2 regions of the Streptomyces sp. 1222.5 genome follow, and region 1 is predicted to be linked to the other one. Evidence: riboswitches for the same ligand, from Rfam matches in the RefSeq annotation. Region 1 holds a riboswitch; the other holds the start of a gene.
What was found. Region 1 has a riboswitch for guanidine ahead of BLW57_RS03645 (MBL fold metallo-hydrolase). Riboswitches for the same ligand answer to the same signal wherever they lie in the genome.
Positions count from the first base shown of each region.

Region 1 (14,278 bases):
CCAGCTCCAGCGACGTGGCGGCCGGCACCCCCGCGGGCGGCTCGCGGTCCCAGGACTCGGCGAGCGCCAGGTAGAAACGCCGGTGCCGGACCTCGGTCGCCGCCGCCTCCCCGGCGGCCCGCAGCCGGCCCGCGGCGTACTGGCGGATGGTCTCCAGCAGCCGGTAGCGCACCTCGTCCTGCCGGGGTTCCACCGACACCAGGGACTTGTCGGCCAGCCGGTCGAGGACGTCCAGGACGGCGCCTTCGTCCGCGCCGTCCGCGCACACCTGCTCGGCGGCGGCCAGCGAGAACCCGCCCACGAACACCGCGAGCCGGCGGAACAGGCGCTGTTCCTCCTCGTCGAGCAGGCGATGGCTCCACTCCAGGGTGGCCAGCAGCGTCTCCTGCCGGGTCACGCCCCGCCGGTCGCCCCGGCCGAGGAGGACCAGGGCGTCGTCGAGCCGTTCGGCGATCTGCCGCGGCGCCAGCACGTGCACCCGGGCCGCCGCGAGTTCGAGGGCCAGCGGCATGCCGTCGAGCCGGAAGCAGATCTGCGCGACGGCGGTGGCGTTCCGGTCGGTCAGCCGGAACCCCGGGTCCGCCTGCGCCGCGCGCTCCGTGAACAGCCGTACGGAGGCGAAGCGGCCCAATTCCGCCACGGACGGCAGCCGGTGCGGATCCGGCAGCCCCAGCGAGGGCACCCGGAAGGTCCGCTCCCCGTAGCTGCGCAACGGCTCCCGGCTGGTCGCGAGGACGACGACGCCCGGACAGCGCGCGATGACCTGGGAGGCCAGGGCGGCGCACGCGTCGACGAGGTGCTCGCAGTTGTCCAGCACCAGCAGCAGCTCCCGTCCGGTCAGCTGGGCCACCAGCGCCTGCCGGCTCCCGCCCGACGGCGGCAGGGGGAGCCCCAGAGCGGTCGCGACCGCCTCGGGCACGAGGTCCGGCTCCGCCAGCCCGGCCAGGTCCACGAAGCAGGCACCGTCCCGGAAGTCGCCGCCCCGGCGGGCAGCCACGGCGAGCGCCAGCCGGGTCTTGCCGCAACCACCGGCCCCGGTGAGGGTGAGCAACCTGCCGCACCCCAGGGACCGTACGATCTCCGCCATCTCCCGTTCCCGCCCGATGAGCGCGGTGGCCGGTGCCGGCAGCCGGTGCCGAAGGGGCGCCGGCTCCTTTGGGGGCTCGACCGAGTCGGCCAGCAGCGCACGGTAGAGCCCGCGCGTCTGCGGGTCGGGGTCGGCGCCGGTGTCGCGCCGGAGCGCGTCCCGCAGACTCTCGTACACGGCCAGCGCCTCCCGGCGCCGCCCCGCCTCGGCCAGGACGCGCATCAGAGCCCGGTGACCGGGTTCGTGCAGGGGATCCCCGGCCACCAGGGTCCGCAGTACGTCGAGGGCCCCGGCCGTGTCGTGATCCTGCTCCAGCGCCTCGGCGAGGCCGAGCAGCAGGGCCGCGCGCCGTCTCTCCAGCGCCTCGGCCGCCTCGCCCGCCCAGGCCTCGTACCGGTCCTCCGGCAGCAGACCGGGCCCGGCCAGGTCGAGTGCGGCGCGGTAGGCCGCGGTGCCGCCACCGTCGGAGGCCCGCCGGGACGCCTCGTCGAAGGCGTCGAGGTCGACCCGTACGCCGCCCTCCGGGCCGAGGACCACCATGTCGTCGCGGAGCACCACGACCTCACCCGGCGCTCCCGTGGCGGCCAGCGCGCGGCGCACCGCGTACAGCACCTGGTGCAAGTTGTTCGACGCCGCCGACCGGTCGAGGCCGGGCCACAGCAGGTCGTAGACCTGTTCGCGGTGTATCCGGTGGCCGGGTGCCAGGCAGAGCAGTTTCAGCAGGCTGCGGGCCTTGCGCAGGCGCCACGCCCCGGCGGCGACCGGGCGGTCCTCGACCGCCACCGCGAACCCGCCGAGGAGCCGGATGCGTACCTCGTCGGCCATGGCTGTCCTCACGAGCAGGCTACCGCCCGGGGTCCGGGCCCGCCCCGGATGCGTGATCATGGACGCGGCGGAAGGATCGGCAGGGGGGCAATGCCCGTTGCGGCGCGCTATCGGAGCACTGGCATGAACGAGAATCGCATTCCGCGCCGTCCGCCAGGTCCGGCGGACGCGCACGCCACGAACGCATCGACGTCGTCCGCCGCGGACTGGGGCCTGCTGCTTCTGCGGCTGACCTTCGGGCTGCTGATGGCCGCGCACGGCGCGCAGAAACTGTTCGGACTCTTCGGCGGCGGCGGCCTGACGGCGACCGGTCAGGCCTTCGCCGGGCTCGGATACCGCCCGGGGAAGGTCTTCGCCGTCATCGGCGGCGGGTCCGAGTTCCTCGGCGGACTCGGCCTGGCCCTCGGGTTGCTGACGCCGCTCGCGGCCGCCGCGCTGATCGGCACGATGATCAACGCGATGGTGACCGTCACCGGCGCCCACGGTCTCTGGGACGAGGACGGCGGTGTGGAGTACAACGTCTGCATCGCCGTGGCCGCCCTGGCCGTCGCGGCCATCGGTCCCGGCCGCCTCTCCGTCGACCACTACCTCCCCTGGGGCCGCGGCGGCTGGCCCGAGGCCGCGGTCGCCCTCGGCCTGGGCGGGGTCGGAGCGGCGGTCACCTTGGGCCTGTGAGCGGCGCTGGCACCCGGCCTCCGGTACGCGCGCCGACCCGCCGGCGGGCACCGGCGGCGTCGCATCCCTGCCGGGCCCCCGCCGGGCGACGTGGCGCCGGCACCCGGCCTCCGGTACCGCGTGCCGCCTCGTCGCGGTCGTTTCCGGCCGTGCTCCGGCAGGCGGGCCGCCACCCTGTGGTGCCCGAGGGCGGGGCCGGGCATGAACCCGTCGGCGGACACCTCGGTCCTGTGAGCGGTGTCGGCACCCGGCCTCCGGTACCGCGTGCCGCCTCGTCGCGGTCGTTTCCGGCCGTGCTCCGGCAGGCGGGCCGCCATCCTGTCGTGCCCGAGGGCGGGGCCGGGCATGAACCCGTCGGCGGACACCTCGGTCCTGTGAGTGGTGTCGGCACCCGGCCTCCGGTACCGCGTGCCGCCTCGTCGCGGTCGTTTCCGGCCGTGCTCCGGCAGGCGGGCCGCCACCCTGTGGTGCCCGAGGGCGGGGCCGGGCTCGAATTCGGCGGGCGGACATCAGCGGCGCCGCGTCCCTGCCGAGCACCTGCCGGGGGCCGGTACCGCGTGCTGCCCCGTCGCGGTCGTTCCCGGCCGTGATCGAACTCGTCGGGCGGGCACCGGTGGCGCCGCGCCGGGCACGGACCCGTCGGCGGACACCGGCGGCGCCGCGTCCCTGCCGAGCCTCTGCCGGGCGACGTGGGCCGGACGTGCTCAGCCCTCGGGCGCCCCCGTGCGCAGGCCGTCCATGACGAGGTCGAAGAGGCGGGCGGCGCGTGGCTGCCAGTCCTCGTGCGGAGCGAGCTGCCAGAGGCCCGCTATGGCGAGGAGGAGGTCGTCGGCGGTGACGCCCGGGCGGATGGTGCCGGCCTCCTCGTTGGCGCGCAGGAGGAGGTCCGCCGCGGCGGCGACCGGTGTGGGCTCCGGCTTCGCCGGTCCGCCCGGGGCACCGGTGACCTGCCGGATCGCGTCGGCCAGGCCGGCCTTGGCCATGGCGAACTCCGCCAGCCGGTCCATCCAGGCCCGCAGCGCACGCTCGGGCGGCCTGGTCCGCAGCAAGTGGCAGGCGCTGTCGGCGACCTGCTGCATCTCGTGCCGGTAGATCTCGAGGACCAGTGCCTCGCGGTTGGGGAAGTTGCGGTAGAACGTGCCCTGCCCGACGCCGGCCTTTTTCGCGATCGCGCTCAGCGGGGCGTCCGCGCAGCGCGTCAGCTCGGTGAGTGCCACTTCCAGGATGCGTTCACGGTTGCGCTGGGCGTCCGAGCGCAGGGGTGCGTCCTTCTTCTGCGGCACTCGTCCTCCTCGCGGGTTCCTGGCCGAAGCCCGCACTTGCTAAGCGGACAACTGTCCGTTACGTTTCAGGGGTAGCGGACAGTCGTCCGGTTACGCCCACGATAGCCGCGGGCGAGGCCTCACGGCAGTCGGCGCCTGCCACCTCGGTATCCGCCGACCGGCAGTCGGGACCTGCCGCCCGCGGTCAGGTCCCCGCGCATCCGGTTCCTCACGTTGCCCCGGCACCCACCTCGCACGCTTCGCACCAGCCGGCACTCCTGTCGCCGGACCCCCAATTCCCTTTGGAAACGCGAAAGAAGCTGCTCATGGCCCTATCGACGTCCAGTGTCATCACCTTGAAGATCAACGGCGAGAAGTACACACTGCCCGTCGACCACCGCACCACGCTGCTCGACGCCCTGCGTGAGCGCCTCGATCTGACCGGTTCCAAAAAGGGCTGTGACCAGGGGCAATGTGGTGCCTGCACCGTTCTGCTCGACGGGCGCCGAACGGTCTCCTGCCTGCAACTGGCCGTGGCGGCCGAAGGCCACGAGATCACCACGGTCGAAGGACTGGCCGAGGGCGAGCGGCTGCACCCCGTGCAGCAGGCATTCCTCGACCTGGACGGCTACCAGTGCGGCTACTGCACCCCCGGACAGATCTGCTCGGCGATCGGGGTGATCGAGGAGCACGCCGCCGGCTGGCCGAGCGCCGTCACCGACGACGTCAGGCCCGAAGCGGGACCACCGCCCCTGACCGCCGACGAGATCCGAGAACGGATGAGCGGCAATCTGTGCCGCTGCGGCGCCTATGTCTCGATCGTCGAGGCGGTGGCCCGCGCGGCCGCGGCCGGCACGAGCGCGGACACCCACGGACGGGCGCCCGCCGGCTCCGCGACCGACGCCGAGGGGGCTGTGGCATGAGGGAGTTCGGCTACCAGCGCGCGTCCGACGTGGCCGGCGCCGTCGCCCTGCTCGGCGCGGACCCGGACACCCGCTTCCTCGGCGGCGGCACCAACCTCGTCGACCTCATGAAGACCGGTGTCGAACGGCCGAACCGGCTCATCGACATCCGCGAACTGCCCCTCGACGAGATCGAATCCACACCCGACGGCGGCCTGCGCATCGGCGCCACCGTCACCAACGGCGACCTGGCCGCCCACCCCGAGGTCCGGCGGCGCTACCCGGCGCTGGCACAGGCGGTGCTGGCCGGGGCCTCCGGCCAGCTGCGCAACATGGCCACGGTCGGCGGCAACCTGCTCCAGCGCACCCGCTGCGGCTACTTCACCGACATCACCGCGCCCTGCAACAAGCGGGTACCCGGCAGCGGCTGCCCCGCCCTGGAGGGCGACCACCACAACCACGCGATCCTGGGCGCGTCCGACCACTGCGTGGCCGTACACCCCTCGGACATGGCCGTCGCCCTCACCGCCTTCGACGCCGTCGTGCACTACGAAGCCCCCGACGGGCCGGGGGAGTTGCCGCTCGGCGAGTTCTACCTGCCCGTCGGCGACACCCCGCACCTGGAGACCGCCCTGCCCGTCGGCGCGCTGATCACCGGCGTCACGCTGCCGCCCGTCCCGGTCGCCGCCGGCTCCCGCTACCGCAAGGTCCGCGAGCGTGCCTCGTACGCGTTCGCCATCGGCTCCCTCGCCGCCGCGCTCGACGTCCGCGACGGCGTCGTCCGGGACGCGCGCCTGGCGCTCGGCGCGGTCGCCTCCCGTCCCTGGCGCGCCCTGGCAGCCGAACGCGTCCTCATCGGCGCTCCGGCCGACGCCACGACCTTCGCGGCAGCGGCGGACGCCGAACTGGCGGCGGCCAGGCCGCTGCCGCACAACGGATACAAGGTGGCCCTCATGCGCAACCTCGTGGTGGCCGAGCTGACCCGACTCACCGAGGAGTCCGCCCGATGACCACCGCCACCACCGGAACCCGGACACCCGCACCCGCCCCTGCAGTCGGTACGGCGCACACCCGCGTGGAGGGCCGGGACAAGGTCACCGGAGCGGCCCGCTACGCGGGCGAGGTGCCCTTCGCCGACCTCGCGTACGGCTGGCTGGCCCTGTCCACCGTCGCCCGCGGCCGCATCAGCGCCATCGACACCGACGCCGTCCTCGCCATGCCGGGCGTCCTCGCCGTCCTGGACCACCGCAACGCGCCCCGCGTCTCGACCGACTACGTCGGCCTGCTGGGCATCCCGCCGGACCCGACCTGCGCCGTCTTCCAGCACGACCGCGTACCGCACCTGGGCTGGCCGGTCGCCCTCGTCGTCGCCGAGACCTCCGAACAGGCCAGGGAGGCCGCGGAGGCACTGGTGGTCCACTACGAACAGCAGCCCCACGACGTGGAGTTCACGGGCGAGCACCCCGACGCCCACCCGGTGGACGGACACATGCCCGCCGTGACGGAGAAGGGGGACCTGGACGTCGAACTGGCCGCGTCCGCCGCCGTCGTGGACGAGGAGTACACCACCCCCGAAGAGCACCACAACCCGATGGAGCCGCACGCGGCGACCGCCCGCTGGGACGGCGGACGGCTGGAGGTCATCGACTCCAACCAGGGCGCCACCTGGGTCATCGGCGAGCTCGCGAACCTCTTCTCGCTCGACCCCGCCGCCGTGCGCGTCCGCTCCGAACACGTCGGCGGCGGCTTCGGCAGCAAGGGCGTGCGCGCCCACCAGGTGGCCGCGGTGATGGCCGCGACCGTCCTGCAGCGCCCCGTACGCGTGGTCCTGACCCGGCGCCAGATGTTCTCGCTCGCCGGCTACCGCAGCCCCACCACCCAGCACGTCCGGCTCGGCGCCGACGCCGACGGCCGCCTGCGCGCACTGGAGCACCGCTCGGTCAGCCTCACCTCCACCGTCCACGAGTTCGTCGAACCGAGCGCCGGCGTCGCCCGCGTGATGTACGACGCCGACGCCCACCACACCGCCAACCGCGTCGTACCCCTCGACGTGCCCACACCGACGTTCATGCGCGCCCCCGGCGAGGCACCGGGATCGTTCGCCCTGGAAGCGGCGCTGGACGAACTCGCCGAGAAGTGCGGCCTCGACCCGATCGAGCTGCGCCTGCGCAACGAACCCGACAAGGGCCCCGTCTCCGGCCTGCCGTTCGCCGGCCGCAACCTGGCCGCCTGCTTCCGGGAGGGCGCCCGCAGGTTCGGCTGGGCGGACCGCGACCCGCGACCCGGCCTGCGCCGGGAGGGACGCTGGCTGCTGGGCACCGGCACGGCCGCCGCCTCGTTCCCGGCGGGCGCCGCGCCGTCCACCGCGACCGTGACCGCCCACCCGGACGACACCTTCAGCGTGCGGATCGCCGCTGCCGACATCGGCACCGGAGCCCGTACGGCCCTCACCCTCGTCGCCGCCGACGCGCTCGGTGTGCCCCCGGAGCGCGTCCGGGTGCGCATCGGCGACAGCGACTTCGGCCCGGCGATGATCGCAGGCGGTTCCATGGGCACCCGCTCCTGGGCCTGGGCCGTCACGGCCGCCGCCGGCGAACTGCGGGACAGGCTGGCCCTGGGCACGGACATCCCCGCGGAGGGCATCACCGTACGGTCGGACACCACCGCGGCCATCGGCGCCCTCGCGCCGGCCGAACGGCACTCCTTCGGCGCCCAGTTCGCCGAGGTGGCCGTGGACCCCGCCACCGGCGAGGTCCGCGTGCGGCGCATGCTCGGCGTCTTCGCGGCGGGCCGGATCGTCAACCCGCTCACCGCGCGCAACCAGTTCGTCGGCGGCATGATCTGGGGCATCTCCATGGCTCTCCACGAGGAAGCCGTACGGGACCGGGCCTCGGGCGGTGTCGTCGGTGCCGACCTGGCGGGCTACCACGTGGCCACGAACGCCGACGTGCTCCGCGTCGAGGCCGACTGGATCGAGGACCCGGACCCGAACGACCCCGTCGGCATCAAGGGCATCGGCGAGATCGGCATCGTGGGAGCGGCGGCCGCCATCGCCAACGCGGTCTGGCACGCGACCGGCACCCGTCACCGCAACCTCCCCATCCGGCCGGACCGTGTCCTCGCGGCGTCCGGGGACGCGGGGGCCTCCGGAAGCAGGCCGCTGCCGGGAGACGGACCGGAAACCGGGGGAGCGCCGGATGCTTGACCTGTCCGGGGAACTGGATCAATGGATCGAGGAGGGGCGGGAGTTCGCCGTGGCCACCGTGGTGGCCGTCGGCGGCAGCGCCCCCCGCGGTCCCGGCGCCGCCCTCGCGGTCGACACCGCGGGCAGTGTCATCGGCTCGGTCTCGGGCGGCTGCGTGGAGGGCGCGGTCTACGACCTGTGCCGACAGGCGCTCGACACCGGGCAGAGCATCGTCGAACGCTTCGGCTACAGCGACGAGGACGCCTTCGCGGTGGGACTGACCTGCGGCGGGACGATCGAGGTGCTGATCACGCCGGTGGGTGGGCGGGCGCCCGCCCGGGCGGTCCTCGGGCCGGCCGTGTCCTCGGCCGCCCGGGGCGAACCGTCGGCCCTCGTCCGCGTCGCCCGCGGCCCCGCCGAACTCCTCGGCCGCGCGCTGCTGGTGCGGGCCGACGGCACGCACGAGGGCGGTCTCGGCGGCCACGCCGGCCTGGACCGGACCGCCGCCGCCGAGGGGCGGGCCCTGCTGGAGGCCGGCCGTACCGGCACGGTGGACGTCTCGGCGGACGGCTCGGGCTGCCCCGGCGGCCTCACCCTGCTGGTCGAGTCGAGCGTGCCGCCGCCGCGGATGATCGTCTTCGGCGCGGTCGACTTCGCGGCGGCGCTGGCACGGGCGGGCAAGTTCCTCGGCTACCACGTCACCGTCTGCGACGCCCGCCCCGTCTTCGCCACCCGGGCCCGCTTCCCCGACGCCGACGAGGTCGTCGTCGACTGGCCGCACCGCTACCTGCGGCGCACCACGACCGACGCCCGCACGGTCCTGTGCGTGCTCACCCACGACCCGAAGTTCGACGTACCGTTGCTCAGGACGGCACTGGCCATGCCGGTGTCGTTCGTCGGGGCGATGGGTTCGCGCCGCACCCACGAGGACCGCGACCGGCGGCTGCGGGACGAAGGCGTCAGCGAGCGCGAACTGGCCCGGCTGCGGTCGCCGATCGGTCTCGACCTGGGCGCCCGTACCCCCGAGGAGACCGCCCTGTCGATCGCGGCGGAGATCGTCGCCGCCCGGCGGGGCGGCACGGGTGCTCCGCTGACCGGTTCGGGAACGCCGATCCACCGCGACCGGGAACCGGGCGGCGCCACGGCCGCGGCCTGATCCACGCCCCGACCGGTCCGGGTCCCGGATCCGGTCAGTCCTGCGGGCAGAGGATGAAGTCGGAGTGGGCGTACCGGGACCCGTCGTCGCCCAGGTCGGCGAGCGCGTCCCGGATCCGGCGCAGGTGGCCGGGGGTCAGCTGGAGCGGGGGCTCGTCGGGCTGGTAGGTGGTGCGGACCGGGTAGTCCACGCCCGGCTCGGTCGTCATCTCGATGTGGCAGCCGAGCACATGCGTGACAGGCCGGCGGCCGGCGAACTCGATCAGGCGGTCCATGCTGCGGGTGAAGGCGGCCACGTCCTGGATGTAGAGCCGGCCGGGATAGACCGTGTCACCGGTGAGCAGCAGCCCGGTGGGCGGGTCGTAATAGGTGACGGCCGCCTCGTGGTGGCCCGGGGTGGCCAGGCACTCCAGCACCCGGCCGCCGAGGTCGACCCGGGCGACCGCGTCGGGGTCCGCGTCGAACCCGAAGTACCGCCAGGCGACCGCGGGTTCGGCGCCCACCACCGTGGTGCGGGGGCGGTCCGCGAACTGGCCGTCGCCCGCGACGTGGTCACCGTGTCCGTGCGTGTGCAGCACGAGCAGTTCGTATCCGTCCCGGGGATGGCGTTCGAGCCAGTCCGCGAGCGTCGCGTCGACCACCCGGCGCAGCGGGAAGAACTCCGCGGACTCGGTGGCCCCGGTGTCGATGAGCACGGCCCGTTCCGCGCCGCACAGCAGAAACAGGAACGGCGCCTCGTAGTGAACCGCCTTGTTCTGCCGCAGCACGAAGGTGTGCTCGTCGTAGGCGTGGACCTGGATGTCGGGGTCGGTGTTGTGCTTGGCCGACGGCGAGCCGTGGATCCACCGCACGTCCAGCGGGCGGGCCCGGGGCGGGGTGCCGCCGAAGTCGATCGGGTGCGTGCCGTTGTCCACGATGCCTCCGCGCGTGCGTCGTCTTGGCGGACCGGGTACGGCGCACATCTCGTCCGGGGCAGGCACGTCGGCGCCTCCGCCGGGACGCTACCACGCACCTGTTCGACGGGCCGGGCCCCTGGTCTCAGCCCGGTTCGCCGCTCCGGCCGGTGTCGGCCGACGGCGGGGCCGCCCGGGACGGCTCGTCGGCGAGCAGGTACACGGAGAGCGCCGCCGTGTCGTCCGTGAGCCGGTTGTGGCTGTAGGCCCGCAGATCGCCGTGGAGGTTCGCCAGCAGTTCCCGGGGCGGCAACGGGCCCCAGGACCGCAGCCGCTGGAGCAGCGGATAGAACGTGCCGGCCGGGTCGCGGGTCTCCGTGATGCCGTCCGTGTACAGCAGGAGCTGGTCTCCGGGGCCGAAGTCGTACTCGTCGACGGTGTAGGTGTCCCCGACGAGCATGCCGAGGTTCAGCGGCGGAGCCGACCGCCCGCGGTCCAGCTCGCGCACCTCGCCGGGGCGGATGAGGAGCGGGGGAGGGTGGCCGCAGTTGACGACCCGCACGACGTTCCCGCGCGGCGGGATCTCGGCGAAGACCGCGGTGACGAACCGCTCCGCCAGTTCACTGCCGCCGAGCTGCGTGGCCCGGCGGCTCATGCTCGTCTCCACGCGGTCCGCCAGCGCGGGGAGATCGGGTTCGTCGTGCGCCGCCTCGCGGAAGGCGCCGAGCAGCGCGGCGGCGGTCTCCACCGCGAGCAGGCCCTTGCCGCGTACGTCCCCGATGAGCAGCCGGACGCCGTGCGCCGTGGGGACGGCCTCGTACAGGTCGCCGCCGATGCGCGCCTCCGCGTCGGCGGACACGTAGAGGCTGTCCAGCCGCAGGGCGCCGATCCGGTGCGGCACGGGTCTGAGCAGGACGCGCTGGGCGATGTCGGCCACGAAGCGTACGTCCGCGAGCGTGCGCTCACGGTGGGTGCGGTGGGCGGCCAGTACCGTGCCGAGCGCTCCCACCAGGGCGGTGCACACGTAGGAGGCCACGTAGTGGCGGTCCCACAGATAGCCGACGGCCCGGCCCGCGCAGCACGGGGTGCCCGCCAGGACGCCTTCGAAGACGATGGCGAACACCGTCGTGGCGGCCACCACCGCCGGCCCGTGGGCGAAGGCCGCCACCAGCGGCAGCGCGACCAGCACGAAACTCACCGGCCAGTCCACCGGCGTCAAGGGTTCCAGCACCAGCAGGCCCGCGACGTACAGCACCGGGAGCCAGCGCATCCACGCCGGCGGCGCGGGCAGCCCGGTCCGGGCGGCCGGGACGGCCTGCGGGTCCCGCCGGCCCTGTCCGAGCCTCACCCGTCGCTCCCGTGCGCGGACGCCGCGGCCTGCGCGCGAACGGGCGGAGCGGTGCGGGTGGTACGGCGCGCGGGCGCACGGCCCGCCCGTCGGTTCGGCTTACGCGGCCTTCGCACCCCGGTCTCCCGTCACCCGGCCCCGACAAGAACCACCAGCCTGCTGCGCCGGGCCGCGGCACACCGTGATTGCTCCACCAGGCGGCATGTTCCGACGACCGCACGGTTCACGCCGGGCCGTGCCCGGCGTGAACCGTGCGAACTCGTGTCATCGGGCCGCGGCATGATGCCCCGACCGTCCTGTGCGGTCGTTGTGCCTGCTGTTCCTCTCCACCGCCTAGCCCAGCACGATCACCACGACACCGCCGCCACCGACGAAACCGTTGCCGCCGATGAAGCCGTTGCGGTAGAAGTCGCCCCGGTTTCCGTAGCCGTTGCAGTAGCCGTTCCACCAGCCGCCGCCATCGGAGCAGCCACCATAGGCCGGTGCGTGGTCCGGAGTGGCCGCGGAGGCCGAGCCCGCTGCTCCGACGGCAGCGCCACCGGCCATGAGAACGCCGATCGCGGTCAACGCGCACAGGCGCCTCGCTCGCTGTCCTTTCATGGGCCTGCCTTCCTTCTTTCCACCTCTTGTGGGGGTTTCCGGGACGAGGGGGAAGGTGCCGTGGCCGCGGTGGGGAAGGTACGACGCGGCCACGGACGGAACCGCGCGGGGACGAGAAGCACGACATGCGCCACGTGGGCTGTCGGCCCCGAAGACAGGGCTCTCGCCCGCGGGGGCGGGCGTACCCCCCGGGAACGCGGCCCTTCCCCTTCACGCTAACCGCCCTTCGCCCGGCCTGCATGTCACAGCGGCGCGGGACCCGCTGGCCCAAAGGCGCGGGCAGCGGGCCGGGGCGGAGCGCCCTGCATCTACGCTGGTCCCGTGCCGTCCTTGCGTCTTCACCGCGTAGCCGTCGTCGTCCTCGAAGGCGCCAAGCCGCTCGACGTGGGCATCCCGGCACAGGTGTTCACGACCCGCGCGAGCATGCCCTACGAGGTCCGGGTGTGCGGTGCGGCGCCCGGGCCGGTGGCCGGCGGCGACGGACTGTCGTACCACGTCGCCCACGGCCTCGAAGCCCTCGCCTGGGCCGACATCGTCTTCATCCCCGGCTACCGGTTCCCGGACCGTGACGACCCGCCGGGCGCCGTCGTGGACGCGCTGATCGACGCCCACGACCGGGGGACGCGGCTCGCCGCCATCTCGACGGGCGCCTTCGCGCTCGCCGCGACCGGTCTGCTGGACGGCAGGCGCGCCACGACGCACTGGCACTACACGCGCGCCTTCGCCGCGAAGCACCCCCTGGTCAAGGTCGACGAGAACGTGCTCTTCGTCGACGAGGGCAGCGTCCTGACATCGGCCGGCGCGGCCTCGGGCATCGACCTGTGCCTGCACATCCTGCGCGGCGATCTCGGCGTGGCCGCGTCGAACCACGCGGCCCGCCGGCTGGTCGCGGCGCCCTACCGCAGCGGCGGCCAGGCCCAGTACGTGCCGCGCAGCGTGCCCGAACCGCTCGGCGAGCGCTTCGCAGCCACCCGCGAGTGGGCGCTGCACCGGCTCGACGAGTCCCTCAACCTGGAGGTGCTCGCGCAGCACGCGGCGGTCTCGCCCCGCACCTTCTCGCGGCGCTTCGCCGAGGACACCGGCTACACACCGATGCAATGGGTCATGCGCGCCCGTATCGACATGGCCCGTGAGCTGCTGGAACGCTCCGAACGCAGCGTCGAGCAGATCGCCAACGACGTCGGCCTCGGCACCGGTGCGAACCTGCGCGCCCATTTCCAGCGCATCCTCGGCACCACTCCGAGCGAGTACCGGCGCACCTTCACCCGGGGCGAGTAGCCGGCCTCCGCCGCCGGCCTCACCGCTCTCGGCGCGCCCTGGCGCGATCCTTGCGAACCGTGGCGCTCACGCCACGGCCACGGACCTCGTCCGGACGCGAGGCTGGTCCCCGGACGAAGGGACACCACACATGACTCGCATCGCCGTCAACGGATTCGGCCGCATCGGACGCAACGTGCTGCGCGCGCTGCTGGAACGCTCCAGCGACCTGGAGATCGTCGCCGTGAACGACCTCACGGAGCCCGCCACCCTCGCCCGGCTGCTCGCCTACGACACCACGGCCGGCCGGCTCGGCCGCCCGGTGACCGTCGACGGCGACACCCTGGTCGTGGACGGCCGCCGCATCCGCGTGCTCGCCGAACGCGATCCGGCGCAGCTGCCGTGGGCCGAGCTCGGCGTCGACATCGTGCTGGAGGCGACCGGCCGCTTCACCTCCGCCAAGGCCGCCCGGGCCCACCTCGACGCGGGTGCGCGGAAGGTACTCGTCAGCGCGCCCTCGGACGGCGCCGACGTGACGCTCGCCTTCGGTGTGAACACCGACGCCTACGACCCGGCCCTGCACACGATCGTCTCGAACGCCTCCTGCACCACCAACGCGCTGGCCCCGCTGGCCTCCGTGCTCGACGACCTCGCCGGGATCGAGCACGGTTTCATGACCACGGTGCACGCCTACACCCAGGAGCAGAACCTCCAGGACGGCCCCCACCGCGACGCCCGCCGCGCCCGTGCCGCCGCCGTCAACATCGTGCCGACCACCACGGGCGCCGCCAAGGCGATCGGCCTGGTCCTGCCGAACCTCGACGGCAAGCTGTCCGGCGACTCCATCCGTGTGCCGGTCCCGGTCGGCTCGATCGTCGAGCTGAACACGACCGTCAGCCGCGACGTGTCCCGCGACGAGGTGCTGGCGGCCTACCGCCGCGCCGCGGAGGGCAGGCTCGCGGGCGTCCTGGAGTACTCGGAGGACCCGCTCGTGTCCGCCGACATCACGGGCAACCCCGCCTCCTCCATCTTCGACTCGGCCCTCACCCGCGTGGACGGCCGGCACATCAAGGTGGTCGCCTGGTACGAC
Region 1 covers NZ_FNSZ01000001.1:756,887-771,164, reverse strand. Annotated here, with positions in the region: gene BLW57_RS42865 (ATP-binding protein) at 1-1,912, opposite strand, end outside; gene BLW57_RS03675 (DoxX family membrane protein) at 2,036-2,587, shown strand; gene BLW57_RS03670 (TetR/AcrR family transcriptional regulator) at 3,292-3,870, opposite strand; gene BLW57_RS03665 ((2Fe-2S)-binding protein) at 4,176-4,772, shown strand; gene BLW57_RS03660 (FAD binding domain-containing protein) at 4,769-5,761, shown strand; gene BLW57_RS03655 (xanthine dehydrogenase family protein molybdopterin-binding subunit) at 5,758-7,956, shown strand; gene BLW57_RS03650 (XdhC family protein) at 7,949-9,091, shown strand; gene BLW57_RS03645 (MBL fold metallo-hydrolase) at 9,126-10,004, opposite strand; guanidine-III (ykkC-III) riboswitch at 10,017-10,084, opposite strand; gene BLW57_RS03640 (PP2C family protein-serine/threonine phosphatase) at 10,129-11,253, opposite strand; gene BLW57_RS03635 (hypothetical protein) at 11,665-11,931, opposite strand; gene BLW57_RS03630 (GlxA family transcriptional regulator) at 12,253-13,209, shown strand; gene gap (type I glyceraldehyde-3-phosphate dehydrogenase) at 13,340-14,278, shown strand, end outside.

Region 2 (14,278 bases), 4.6 Mb from region 1:
ATCAGCCGATACGCCCGCGCCCCCTCCAGCACCCGGCCGCGCTCACCCACCCTGCACCACCACCCGGCGCGTCGCCGCCGACTGCACCAGCCGCCCGGCGCCCAGCAGCACCACCGCCCACGCCCCCTGGAACAGATAGGTCCCCAGCGGATCCGCGTGCCCCAGCAGCACGTCCGCCGGCGCCTGCAGCAGCGACGACCAGGGCAGCACCCGCACGACATCCCCGAGCGCGCCCGGGAACACGTTGAGCGGCAGCAGCATCCCCGAGCAGAAATACCCCGCGAGCCACGCCATCTGCCCCACCCCCGTGCCGTCCAGCAGCCAGAACGCGCTCAGCGCCACCAGATACCGGATGCCGAAACCGACCAGCATCGCCAGCAGCACCGCCACGAGGAAGGCCAGCCAGGTACCGGCGTCCGACGGCAGGTACACCGGGAAGCACAGCGCCCCGAACAAGAACGGCACCGCCCCCCGCCCCAGCAGCTGGAAGAACGACCGCCCGAGATCGGCGGCCAGCCACCACAGCTGCAGATCGGCGGGCCGGTACAGGTCGATCGCCACGTCCCCCGTACGGATGCGGTCCATCAGCTCGCTCTCCACACCGCCGCCGCCGATCGCGAGGGTCGACAGCAACGCCTGCCCCAGCCACACGTAGGTCACGGCCTGCGCCTGGTCGTACCCGCCGAGGTGCGGACGCTCGTCCCAGAGCGCGCGATAGGTGTAGACGAGGATCAGCCCGAAGACCGTGTTCGTGAACACCCCTGCCGCGGTGGCCGCCCGATAGGTCGCGTACCGTCTGAATCCCCCCGCCGCGACGGCCCCGTACAACCGTCCCGCGCCCACGTCAGTCGACCTCCCTGGACAGCTCGACACCGAAGCGCAGGAGCCTAGCCCGGAGGCCCGACGCCCGGCCACGCATTTCCGTGGCCGAAGCGTGCCGGAATTCGGGAACGGAACGCCAGGTGCGAGAGTCTTCAAACAGGGGGCGCAGAAGGCGTACGAGGCGTACGGGAAACGTACGACGCGAAACAGGAGTCCGTGCACGAGATGAGCGACGAGCCGCAGCCGCAGCAGCCGAACGAAGGCGTGGCGCCGGAAAAGCCGCTGCCGGCTGAAGGGCCCGGAAGCCCGGGGGGCCGCGAGGAGAAGGCCGCCGAGGGGGAGAAGGGGACGAGCCGGGCCGCTACCCGCGGGGGTGACGCCGAGCGCACCCGTCCGGGTGACGGCCCGCGCTCCGGCACGGCCCAGGACCGGACGACCTCCATCGCCCGAGCCCGCGAGGCATCCCGGGAGGGTTCGAACGGCGCGGCGGCCTCCGGCGGCTCCACGGCACCCGGTGACGCACCGACGCCCGGCGGCCAGGCGGCTCCGGGTTCGGGGGCGTCCGGTGGGAGTGCCGCTTCCGGTGGTGCGTCGGCGTCCCGTGGCGGCTCGGGCAAGGGCTCGGCGTCCGGTGGTTCCCCGGCACCCGGTGACGCGCCGACGTCCGGTGGGAGTGCCGCTTCCGGTGGTGCGTCGGCGTCCCGTGGCGGCTCGGGCAAGGGCTCGGCGTCCGGTGGTTCCCCGGCACCCGGTGACGCGCCGACGTCCGGTGGGAGTGCCGCTTCCGGTGGTGCGTCGGCGTCCCGTGGCGGCTCGGCGACGGGCAAGGGCTCGGCGTCCGGTGAGCCTTCGGCTGACCAGGGCGGGTCCGCGACCGGCGGAGCCACCGGTGGGCAGGGCGCCGGCGCCGCCCCGAAGCGGCCCGCCGTCGGCAAGCAGCAGGGGCCGGTCGACGCGGAGGCGTCCCGGCCGGCCGACAGCACACAGGTGCTCCGCCGTGTCACGCCGCCCCGCCGGCCCCAGACGTCGTCCTCGCCGTCCGGCCCCACGCAGTCGGCGCCGAGCGGCACGGCGGGCGGGGCAGCCTCGGGCGGCGGCGAGGACCGGGCGCCCGAGAGCACCCAGATCCTCCGACGCGTCAACGCACCGCGCGCGGGCGAGCCGGACGCTCCCGCCAAGGGGGCCGCCGACGCGCAGAACAGCCCCGGCCGCACGCCCCGGCCGCCCGCGCCCCGTCAGGGCGGCACGAACCGCGCCGCCCAGGCCGCGGGCGCTGCCGGTGCCGGCGCCCTGGGCGCGGCCGGTCTCAGCAAGGCCGCCGGTGCCGCAGGCGAGGCCGCGGCCGCCGGAACCGCGGCCGCCGGAACCGCGGCCGCCGGAACCGCGGCCGCCGGCGGCGTGGGCGCCGCCCGCGCCGCTCGTGCCGCCCGCGCCGCCGGTACGGCCCAGGGCTCCCCGGCAGGCGCCGTCGGCGCGGCCGGACGCGGCGGCCCGGAGACCACGGCGGCCCACCCGGCCACGCAGGCCGACGACCCGCGGCAGACCGCCGCCGGCGCCGCCACGCCGGACGGCCCCGCCCCCGCGGGCAAGGGCAAGAAGGGCAAGCGCCCCAAGCGCACCGGCTGGCGGCGGCTCCTGCCCACCTGGCGCATGGTGCTGGGCACCTTCGTGATCGGCGTCCTCCTGATCATCGGCCTGTTCTTCCTCGGCTACTCCCTCGTCAAGATCCCGCCGGCCAACGCCATCGCGACCAAGCAGAGCAACGTCTTCCTCTACTCGGACGGCTCCCAGCTCGCCCGCGACGGCGACGTCAACCGCGAGAACGTCAACCTCGCCCAGATCTCCAAGCCCGCCCAGCACGCCGTCCTGGCCGCCGAGGACCGCGACTTCTACACCGAGTCCGCCGTCGACCTCAAGGCGATGCTCCGCGCCGGCTGGAACACCGCGACCGGCAAGGGCAAGCAGTCCGGCTCCACGATCACCCAGCAGTACGTGAAGAACTACTACCTGGCCCAGGAACAGACGGTCACCCGTAAGGCCAAGGAGTTCTTCATCTCGATCAAGCTGGACCGCCAGAAGTCCAAGGACGAGATCCTCGAGGGCTACCTGAACACCAGCTTCTTCGGCCGCAACGCCTACGGCATCCAGGCCGCCGCCCAGGCCTACTACGGCATGGACGCCCAGGACCTCGACCCGGCCCGCGCCGCCTACCTCGCCGCGCTCGTCAACGCGCCCAGCGAGTACGACGTCGTCGCCCACCCCGAGAACAAGAGGGCGGCCGTCGCCCGCTGGAACTACGTCCTCGACGGCATGGTCAAGAAGGGCTGGCTCAAGGAGTCCGAGCGCGTCGGCCTGAAGTTCCCCATGCCCAAGGAGCAGACCGTCTCCACCGGCCTGTCCGGCCAGCGCGGCTACCTCGTCGACGCGATCAAGCACTACCTGGTCAAGAACGACATCATCGACGCCGACCAGCTCGAGGCCGGCGGCTACCGCATCACCACGACCATCCAGAAGAAAAAGCAGAACGCCTTCGTCAAGGCGGTCGACGACCAGCTGATGTCCAAGCTGGACAAGAAGAACCGCAAGGTCGACAGCTACGTCCGGGCAGGCGGCGCCTCCATCGACCCCAGGACCGGCAAGATCGTCGCGATGTACGGCGGCATCGACTACGTGAAGCAGTACACCAACGGCGCGACCCGCGGTGACTTCCAGGTCGGCTCCACCTTCAAGCCGTTCGTGTTCACCTCCGCGGTGGAGAACGGCTCCACCACCCAGGACGGCCGCACGATCACCCCCAACACCGTCTACGACGGCACCAGCCGGCGCCCCGTCGAGGGCTGGACCGGCGGCGGCTACGCCCCGTCCAACGAGGACGAGAAGTCGTACGGCGACATCACCGTCCGCAAGGCCACCGACCTGTCGGTGAACTCCGTGTACGCGCAGATGGCCGTCGACGTCGGCCCCGCCAAGGTCAAGCAGACCGCGGTCGACCTCGGCATCCCCGCCGGCACCCCGGACCTCCAGCCGTACCCGTCCATCGCCCTCGGCACCGCCAACGCCAGCGTCCTGGACATGACGGAGGCGTACGCGACGCTCGCCAACCACGGCAAGCACGGCACGTACACCATGATCGAGAAGATCACCAAGGACGGCAGCGACGTCGTCAAGCTGCCCGAGGAGCCCGTCGAGCAGGCCGTGAGCCGCGAGGCCGCCGACACCACCACCTCCATCCTGCAGAGCGTGGTCGACAGCGGCACCGCCACCGCCGCCCAGGCCGCGGGCCGCCCGGCGGCCGGCAAGACCGGTACCGCGGAGGAGGACACCGCCGCCTGGTTCGCCGGCTACACCCCGGACCTCGCCACGGTCGTCTCCGTCATGGGCCAGGACCCGGTGACCGCCAAGCACCGGCCGCTGTACGGCGCCCTCGGCCAGGCCCGCATGAACGGCGGCGGCCCGCCCACCCAGATCTGGGCCCAGTACACGGGCGAGGCGCTGAAGGGCAAGCCGACCGCCGAGTTCGACCTCCGGCTGGAACCGGGAGCCGACAGGACCGAGGAGCCCAGCGCCACCGGCTCCGCCACGCCCGGCACGGGCGGCCAGGACGACGGCGGCACCACCGACGGCGGCCAGGTCGACGGCGGCGCGACCGCCACCCCGACCGACGGCGGTACCACCGGCACCCCCACCGACGGCGGCACGACCACCGACGGAGGCACCACCGACGGCGGCACGACCACCGACGGAGGCACCACCACGGGCGGCGACACCACCGGCGGGGACACGGCGACCGGCGGCACCACCACGGGCGGCGACACCACCGGCGGAGGCACCACGACCGGCGGCGGCACCCCCGGCGGCGGAACCGACGGGGGCGGGACCACCGGCGGCGGCACCACCACCGGCACGGGCGGCCAGCCACTGACCGCCCGGCGGCCGTGAGCCCCCATGGGCCGCGGCTGAGACGTCAGTGACCGCCGGTCGCCTTCAGCCCCACCACGGCGACCAGCAGCAGACACACGAAGAACACCCGGGCGGCGGTGACCGGCTCACCCAGCAACACCATGCCGAGCACCGCCGCCCCGGCCGCCCCGATGCCCACCCACACGCCGTAGGCGGTACCGATGGGCAGCGACTTCGCGGCGTACGACAGCAGCACCATGCTCGCGACGATCCCCGCACCGGTGAGCACACTGGGCAGCGGCCGGGTGAATCCGTCGGTGTACTTCATCCCGATCGACCAGCCGACTTCCAGCAGACCGGCGACGACAAGCAGAACCCAGGCCATGACAGGCACCTCCGAGACGGGCGACGACTCTTCCTCCGGTGCGTCGTCTTTGCCTTCGACCCGGTACGGCGCGTCTCGTCGGGCTCGCTTTCGAACATAGCAAAAGAACGGCGGAGGGGGCCGGTGACCGCGGTCACCGGCCCCCTCCGCCATCGAATCAGAGGTGGGACAGGGAGGATCGAGGATCGAGGGGGCTCAGAGATACAGCCCCGTGGAGTCCTCCGACCCCTCGAAACGGTCCGCGGCCACGGCGTGCAGATCACGCTCCCGCATGAGCACGTACGCCACGCCCCGCACCTCCACCTCGGCCCGGTCCTCCGGGTCGAACAGGACCCGGTCGCCCGGCTCCACGGTGCGCACGTTCTGGCCGACCGCGACGACCTCGGCCCACGCCAGCCGCCGCCCGACCGCCGCGGTCGCGGGAATCAGAATGCCCCCGCCCGACCGCCGCTCGCCCTCACCGGTCTCCTGCTTGACCAGGACCCGGTCGTGCAGCATCCGGATCGGCAGCTTGTCGTGGTGGGGGGTGCTCTGCTGGTTTCTGTTGGCGCTCACGCCTCGAACCTACCTGCCTTCGACACGTCCGTACCGGGCCGGGTCAGCCCTTGCGCCGCCGGGCGCCCAGAGCGAGCAGCCCCACGACCCCGACGGCGAGCAGCGCCACCGGCACGACCCGCTCCAGTCTGGTTGCCCCGTCCTCGTCGACGAACTGCGCCCTGACCTCGCTCACCACCCGATTGACCTGCACATAGGCCCGCCCGACCGTGTGATCGATGTTGGCGACGACCTTGGCCCTGGCATCCCCGACGATCGTCTTCGGATGCACCCGCATCCCGATCTCGTCGAGCGTCTCGGCCAGCACTTCGCGGCGGCGCCTGATGTCCGCCTCGATCTGCGCCGGTGTTCTCGTGTCCGACGTGTCCGCCACCGTACGGCCTCCGAAGTCTTCTGATGCTGTTCCGAACAGTCTGTCAGCTCATCCCCGCGCCGCATCGCAAGGCCCCCCGGTTACGCTGGCCAGATGAGCGAGCGACTCCAGCCGGGGGACGTGGCCCCCGCCTTCACCCTCCCCGACGCCGACGGCAACGAGGTCTCCCTGTCGGACCACAAGGGCCGCAAGGTCATCGTCTACTTCTACCCCGCCGCCCTCACTCCCGGCTGCACCAAGCAGGCCTGCGACTTCACCGACAACCTCGACGTCCTCGCGGGCGCCGGCTACGACGTCATCGGTATCTCCCCGGATGCCCCGGAGAAGCTGGCGAAATTCCGCGAGAAGGAGTCCCTCCGGGTCACCCTCCTCGCCGATCCGGACAAGAAGGCCACCGAGGCCTACGGCGCCCACGGCGAGAAGAAGAACTACGGCAAGACGTACATGGGCGTGATCCGCTCCACGATCGTCGTCGATGAGCAGGGCAAGGTGGAACGCGCCCTCTACAACGTCCGCGCGACGGGCCACGTAGCCAAGATCATCAAGGACCTCGGCATCTGAGGCCGCGCTTCCCACCCACGGCCCGCCCCGGACCCCGGCGCGGGCCGTCTGCCGTCATTCCGGACGTGACTGTCCGATAACCGGTTCGTTACTCCGGACGGGCGGGGAACGCCTGCCCGTGATGGAGGCAACTCGATGGCGGCCGGTACGTATGCCAAGGACCGGCTGGAGGCAGCGGCTCGTGCATCACGAACACGGTCGGAGGCGCTGGAACGGCTGGGGGTGGACCCGGGAAGCCCGTCGCGGCGGTACGTGCTGGAGCGGATGAGGAAACTCGGCGTGGACGTCTCCCACTTCGAGCGGGAGGGGGCGCGGTGGACGCGCGAAGTTCTCGAGCCGGTGGTGGCGGTGTCCGTCGGCATCAATGAGGTGGTGCGTGAACTCGGCATCGAGGAGCGCTGCGCCGGCTGTGGCGCGACTGGTGCGACAACCGCATCGGCAACCTTCGGTTGCTCTGCCCCGACTGCCACTCGATACGGACAATCACCGCGGTCGGGCCAAGAGGCCCCGGGGTGGCGTCCGATGAGCGGTGGCGTGCGGTACACACGTGAACGGTTGGCCGAAGCCGCCGAGCGGTGTGCGAGCCTCGACGAGGTGCAGGCGTGCCCGCCCCGAACCCGACGAGTCGTGCAGGGCCGTCACCGAGTCGGTCTCCGTCGCCGAGGCGCTGCGCCGCCTCGGGCGCCCGGACGACGGCACCCAACGCGCCATGCTGCGCACATGGATCGCCGAGGACCGCCTTCCACCGCGCCCTTCCTCGGACAGGCCCACCACGGCAGGCGGCGCTCGGACCGGGTCAGGCGCGCGGAGGACATCCTGGTCCAGCACGCGGCCGACGTCGGACGCGCACCTGTCTGCTTAGCCGTGCACTCCACGGTCGACCACATCAACGGCGACTGGAGCGACGACAGTCGGAGCAACCTTCGCCTGCTGTGCCAACTGCCACGCGACGACAACCGCCTGGTGCCGAGACGACCCGCGACGGCATACTCTCGCCCAGTAAAGTAGGGGGCTACAGGCGCTCGTACTCCAATTGGCAGAGAGGCAGGCCTTAGAAGCCTGATGTTGTCGGTTCAAGTCCGACCGGGCGCACAGGCAGAGAGGGCCCGGTACCTTTGAATCAAAGGTGCCGGGCCCTCTCTGTGATCCTCAGTCCAGCAGTTCCCGGACCGCCGGTACCAGGGCGCGGAACGCCTTGCCGCGGTGGCTGATCGCGTTCTTCTCGGCGGGGCTCAGCTCGGCGCAGGTGCGGGTCTCGCCCTCCGGCTGGAGGACCGGGTCGTAGCCGAAGCCGTTCGTGCCGGCCGGAGCGTGCCGCAGGGAGCCCCGCAGCCGGCCTTCGACCACCCGTTCCGTGCCGTCCGGCAGGGCGAGCGCGGCGGCGCAGGCGAAGTGCGCGGCCCGGTGTTCCTCCGCGATGTCGGAGAGCTGGGCGAGGAGCAGGTCGAGGTTGGCCTTGTCGTCGCCGTGCCGGCCGGCCCAGCGGGCGGAGAAGATGCCGGGGGCGCCGCCCAGAACGTCCACGCAGAGGCCGGAGTCGTCGGCGACGGCGGGAAGACCGGTCGCCCGGGCCAGGGCGTGGGCCTTCAGCAGGGCGTTCTCGGCGAAGGTGACGCCGGTCTCCTTGACGTCGGGGATCTCGGGGAAGGCGTCGGCGCCGACCAGTTCGTGGGGGAGCCCGGCGTCGGCGAGGATCGCCCTCAGCTCGGTGATCTTTCCGGCGTTTCGGGTGGCGAGGATCAGGCGGGTCATGCGGCCAGTATTCCTGGCCGCCCGTGCCCGGTGCCGCCCGCCCCGCCCCCGTCGGCTACAGCTCCGCCTGGCCCGCGCCCCTGAGCGTGTACAGGTCGAACGTCTCGGCCATCTTGGCGAAGCCCAGGTCGCTGGGGTGCAGATGGTCACCGGAGTCGTACACGGGGAGCAGGCGGTGGGGGGCGTAGGGGTCGCGCAGGGCCTTGTCGAAGTCGACGACGGCGTCGTACACCCCGCCGGCCCGGATCTGCGCGTTGACCTGCTGCCGTACCGCCTCCCGGGCCGTGGTGAAGCCGCGGTGGCCCTCGAAGGGCATCAGGGTGGCGCCGACGACCTTGAGGCCGCGTGCGTGTGCCTGGCGGACGAGGGTGCGCAGCCCGGCGGTGATGCGGTCGGGGTCGGCGAGCCGGGGGTTGCGCAGGATGTCGTTGATGCCGAGGTCGATGACGACGACCTTGACGTTGGTGCGGGAGAGCGCGTCGCGGCCGAAGCGGCCCAGTCCGCTCTGGTTCTCCGCGGGCCGGCCGAAGCCGTCGGCGAGGACCTGGTTGCCGCTGATGCCCTCGTTGACGACGCTGTAGCGCGGGAGTTGGCGTCCGCCGCCGAGCGCGGTGCGCAGCCGTCCGGCGAGGACGTCGGGCCAGCGGCGGTTGGCGCCGATGGTCGAGGTGACGCCGTCGGTGATGGAGTCGCCGAAGACGACGACGGTGCCCTCGGCCTCGTTGCTGAGGACGTCCACGGCCGTCAGATAGCGCCAGTACGGCGTCTGTTGGGTGTACGGGGCTGCGGTGGTGTCCTCGGTGCGGTCACCGTCGGCCACGTAGGAGATCTGCCGGGCGTGCGGGTGGTAGGTGACCGGGCCGGACGCGGTGGGGGAGTAGGTGGTGACCAGGAGGTCGCCGCCGTGCGGAACGGCGAGGCGCACGGCGTCGCTGACGATCTGTCCGCCGGCGGGTATGACGACACCGGCGCTGCCGTTGAAGGTCAGGCGGCGCATCGTTTCCGCGGCGGCCGCGGCGGTTCCGTCGCCGGCCGCGAGGGCGAGCGAGGCGTGGCTGATGGTCAGCGGGGACTGTCCGTAGAGATTGGACAGGGTGATCCGGGCACCCGTACCGCCGGCGTCGGCGTGCACGACGTTGCGGACGGAACGGCCCGCCAGGCCGGTGCCCTCGGTGCCGGGTTCGCCGCCCACGGGTGCGGCGGCCCAGGAGCCGACCCAGGTGCCGGTGGAGGCGGGGGCGGCGGCGGAGTCGCGGTGGGTGCGGTTGCCGGCAAGGGCGCTGCCGGGGGTGCCGTCGTCGGCGGCGACGGTGAGGTAGATGACGGTGGACAGTGCGACGACGAGGGCGACGAGCGCGCCCAGGATCACACCGTGTCGGGCGGGGACGGCGGCTTCCGGCTGCTCCGCGGCGGGCCCCGCACCCCCCTCATGACGCTTGGTCACGCTTGCGTTGTTCTCCTTGATAGATGGGAGCCCGAGGCTCCGATCCGATGAATCCATGATGCGTCATGGGCCGGGCCGGTCTGACAGGGCCCTGCCCAAAATCCCCTTCCCGAGAGACGCCGGGAACTCCTGTTTCGTTCCGGGAGTCGGTCAGGAAGGGACAATTGTGTGCGGGATCACCGAGCGGGTGGAGCTGATGGAACCTACGGAGACGGGAACACGGGGAGTGCGGGCACCGGAGCGTGCGCCTGCCGCGCCGGGGCGCGCGGCGTCGTACCGGACCATGACGGCGTTCACCCCCGCGGACGAGGAGCGCCGGGCCGGTGTGCGGCGCATGAAACTCACGGCGACCGGGATGCTGCTGTTCGTGGCGCTGGTCTACGTCCTCGCGAAGCTGGCCGAGCACGAGGGCGCCGGGGCGTGGGCGGGCTATGTGGCCGCTGCCGCCGAGGCGGGCATGGTGGGTGCGCTGGCGGACTGGTTCGCGGTCACGGCGCTGTTCCGGCATCCGCTGGGCCTGCCCATCCCGCACACCGCGATCATCCCCACGAAGAAGGACCAGCTGGGCGTCTCGCTGGGTGAGTTCGTGGGGGAGAACTTCCTGTCGGAGGCCGTCGTGCGGCAGCGGCTGCGCGCGGTCGGCATCGGCAGCCGGCTGGGCGCGTGGCTGGCGGAGCCGGAGCACGCGGACCGGGTGACGGCCGAGCTGGCGACGGCCCTGCGGGGCGCGCTGGCGGTGCTGCGGGACTCCGATGTGCAGGCGGTCGTCGGGGAGGCGATCACCCGGCGGGCGAACGCGCAGGAGATCGCGCCGGGCATCGGGAAGATGCTGGAGAAGGTCGTCGCCGACGGTGGTCACAAACGGGTGGTGGACCTGGTGGTGGCCCGCGCCCACGACTGGCTGGTGCTGCACCGCGGTGACGTGATGGTCGCGGTGGAGGGCGGCGCGCCCGGCTGGACCCCGCGGTTCGTCGACAAGAAGGTCGGCGAGCGGGTCTACAAGGAGCTGCTGCGGTTCGTGACCGAGATGCGGGACATGCCGTCGCATCCGGCGCGGGGCGCGCTGGACCGGTTCCTCACCGACTTCGCCTCCGACCTGCAGTCCGACACGGACACCCGGGCGCGGGTGGAGCGGCTGAAGGGGGAGGTGCTGGGCCGCGGCGAGGTGCAGGACCTGATCGCGTCGGCGTGGACGGCCGTGCGGTCGATGATCGTGGCGGCGGCCGACGACGAGCGCAGCGAGCTGCGGCTGCGGGTGCGGGCCGCGCTGCTGTCGCTGGGCCGGCGGATGGCGACCGAGCCGAAGGTGCAGGGGAAGGTCGACAGCTGGGTGGAGGGTGCGGCGGTGCACGTCGTGACGACGTACCGCAAGGAGATCACCTCGCTGATCACGGACACGGTGGCGGGCTGGGACGCGGAGCACACCACCCGCAAGATCGAGGCCCACATCGGCCGCGACCTCCAGTTCATCCGCATCAACGGCACGGTGGTGGGATCGCTGGCGGGCTTGCTGATCTACGTGGTGTCACGGGCGCTGGGAGCGTGAGCCCTGCCGGGGGCTCGGCGGGGTGGTGAGCTCGGCTCCGGGGGCGCACTTGGAGGGGGTACCGCCCCGTGGCTTGCCGCGCCTGTGGCTTGCGGCTCGCTCCGGCCGCTCGGCTGCCTGACCCACTGGCCTGCTGGACCCGTCCGTCCGAGTGGCCCGCCGACCGCGCCGGCCTCTCGGCCGGAGTGAGCCCCTCTGCAGTGCCGCCGTGCCGCCGGCGGCCGCCGCGCTGGGCGGCCTATATCGGCAGGGGCCGGGCACCCGGTATCCGTCCTTCGAGGAGGAAGGGAGCCCATGAGCACAGCTGAGGCCGAGTCCGGCCGGAGCATCACCACCGACATTCCCGCCCGGCTCGACCGCCTGCCCTGGTCCCGCTGGCACTGGACGATCGTGATCGGCCTGGGCACCGTATGGATCCTGGACGGCCTGGAAGTCACGGTCGTCGGCAACATCGCGAGCCGGCTGGCCGAGCCGGGCAGCGGTCTGGCGATCTCCTCCGGGCAGATCACCGGTGTCGCCGCGGCGCTCTACGTGGCGGGTGCCTGCGTGGGCGCCCTGTTCTGGGGCCGTCTGACCGACCGCTTCGGCCGCAAGAAGCTCTTCATGATCACCCTGGCGGTGTATCTGGCGGCGACCGCCCTGACGGCCGTGTCCTGGGAAGCCTGGTGGTTCTTCCTGTTCCGCTTCCTGACAGGTTTCGGCATCGGCGGCGAGTACGCGGCGATCAACTCCGCGATCGACGAGCTGATCCCCGCGAACTACCGCGGCCGGGTCGACCTGATCATCAACGGCAGCTTCTGGCTGGGCGCGGTCGGCGGCTCCCTGCTCTCGATCGTCGCGCTCAACACCGGCCTGCTGCCGGCGAACGTCGGCTGGCGCCTGACCTTCGCCCTCGGCGCGGTCCTGGCCCTGGTCATCCTGCTCGTACGACGGCACGTCCCCGAGAGTCCGCGCTGGCTGCTCATCCACGGCCGGGACCGGGAGGCGGAGGAGATCGTCTCCGGCATCGAACGGCAGGTGCGGGAGGAGAAGGGCGCGGCGCTGCCCGAGCCGCAGGGTGAGCTGGAGATCCGCCAGCGCAAGAACGTGACCTTCCTGGAGATCGCCCGCACGGTGTTCGGCCAGTACCGCAAGCGCGCGGTGCTCGGCTTCTCCCTCTTCATCGGCCAGGCGTTCCTGTACAACGCGATCACCTTCGGCTTCGGCGCGATCCTGACCAAGTTCTTCGACGTGCCGTCCGACCACACCGGCTACTACTTCGCGGTGATCGCGGTCGGCAACTTCTGCGGTCCGCTGCTGCTGGGCAAGCTGTTCGACACGGTCGGCCGCCGGGTGATGATCTCCGGCACGTACCTGCTCTCCGGTCTGCTGCTGTTCGGGACGGCCTGGCTGTTCGACCGCGGCTCGCTGAGCGCGGGCACGCTGACGGCCTGCTGGTGCGCGGTGCTGTTCTTCGCGTCGGCGGGTGCGTCCAGCGCATACCTGACGGTGTCGGAGATCTTCCCGATGGAGACGCGGGCGATGTCGATCGCCTTCTTCTACGCCCTCGGTACGGCGGCCGGCGGTATCAGCGGCCCGCTGCTGTTCGCCGACCTCACGAGCACGGGCAAGGTCGGTGACACCGTCCTCGCCTTCTCGATCGGTGCGACCCTGATGTGCCTGGCCGGTCTGGTCGCGGCGTTCCTCGCGGTGAAGGCCGAGCGCCGCTCCCTCGAGGACATCGCCCGCCCGCTGACGGCCGTGGCGGGCCGGGCCAGGGAGGCGACGAAGAACGCCCGGCCGTCCCGGCGTTCACCGGGCACGCAGGGCCCGACGACCCCACCGGCGGCGAGCCGGCCGTAACGTCCGGTGCCGGTTCCGGCGCTTGGAATCGGTGTGACCGGTTCCAGGTACCGGCACCGGTGCCGGTGCGAGAACGGCGTGGCCGGCCCCGCGATCCCAGGGCCCCGGTCCTCGGGCAGTGACACCCGAGGGTCGGGGCCCGATCCGTGCCCGGTCCCCGTCCGGCCCGTGCCCCGTCCGTGCCCGGCCGTCACGCGCCGGTCGTGGAGCCCGGCCGGACGATCATCAGGATCGTCACGGTGGCCCACAGCACGTTGAACACCCCGGTGTACATGGCGAGTCGCGCGGTGTGCCGGACCGTACCACCGCCCTCGACGAGCGCGGTCTGGGCGGGAAGCACGAGCGCGGCGAGGACCACGGCCGCGAGGGCGGTCAGCGCGATCGAGGTGATCAGCCAGGCGTCGCCGAGCACACCCATCCGGCTCGCGGTGGCGAACCCGAAGACGGGTACGACGACCCCGACGACGGCGTACACCCGGCAGATCCGGTACAGCAGCCGAAGTGTCCCGGCGGGATCACCGGCGGCACCGGCGTCGTCCGCGAGGGCGGCGGCACCGGAGTCGTCGTCCGCGGGGGCGGTGGTCCCGGAGCCGCCGGGCGGCGCGGCGAGGACCCGGCGGGCGGCGGGCGGGAACATGCTCGCGGCGACGGTCACGGGGCCGACGGCGACGATCGCGGCGAGGACGTGCACGGCGAGGAGGAACTTGGTCACGGCGGTGACGCTAGGGCCCGGGACGATCTTCGAGAAGTGGCGGAAGTGCCAGGCTTCGACGGATTCCCGCCAGTCACCCGACCAGGACTCCGCTGTCGCACCCCGGAGGGCGCTGTTGGCGACAATCCGTCGCAAGCCTACGATCCCGCCATGCACACCGTGGCCGTACTGGCGCTGGACGGGGTCATCCCGTTCGACCTCTCCGCTCCCATCGACACCTTCGGCTGGGCGCGGCTGCCCGACGGCAGGGCGCCGTACCGGGTGCGGGTCTGCTCGGTGCGGGAGGAGGTGAGCGCGGGCGCCTTCACGGTCCGGGCGCCGTACGGCGTCGAGGCGCTCGCCGACGCCGACACGATCGTCCTGCCCGGGGTCGCCGAACCGCCCGG
Region 2 covers NZ_FNSZ01000001.1:5,323,770-5,338,047, forward strand. Annotated here, with positions in the region: gene BLW57_RS24030 (ABC transporter permease) at 43-843, opposite strand; gene BLW57_RS24035 (transglycosylase domain-containing protein) at 1,810-4,761, shown strand; gene BLW57_RS24040 (DMT family transporter) at 4,787-5,107, opposite strand; guanidine-III (ykkC-III) riboswitch at 5,145-5,213, opposite strand; gene BLW57_RS24045 (GroES family chaperonin) at 5,303-5,605, opposite strand; gene BLW57_RS24050 (DUF3618 domain-containing protein) at 5,706-6,035, opposite strand; gene bcp (thioredoxin-dependent thiol peroxidase) at 6,129-6,596, shown strand; partial or broken gene BLW57_RS42470 (hypothetical protein) at 6,732-7,122, shown strand; tRNA gene BLW57_RS24070 (tRNA-Leu) at 7,615-7,688, shown strand; gene rdgB (RdgB/HAM1 family non-canonical purine NTP pyrophosphatase) at 7,746-8,348, opposite strand; gene BLW57_RS24080 (SGNH/GDSL hydrolase family protein) at 8,404-9,792, opposite strand; gene BLW57_RS24085 (DUF445 domain-containing protein) at 9,959-11,338, shown strand; gene BLW57_RS24090 (MFS transporter) at 11,633-13,180, shown strand; gene BLW57_RS24095 (hypothetical protein) at 13,371-13,892, opposite strand; partial or broken gene BLW57_RS24100 (GlxA family transcriptional regulator) at 14,043-14,278, shown strand, end outside.
Region 2: another riboswitch for guanidine. It lies ahead of BLW57_RS24040 (DMT family transporter); the one in region 1 lies ahead of BLW57_RS03645 (MBL fold metallo-hydrolase).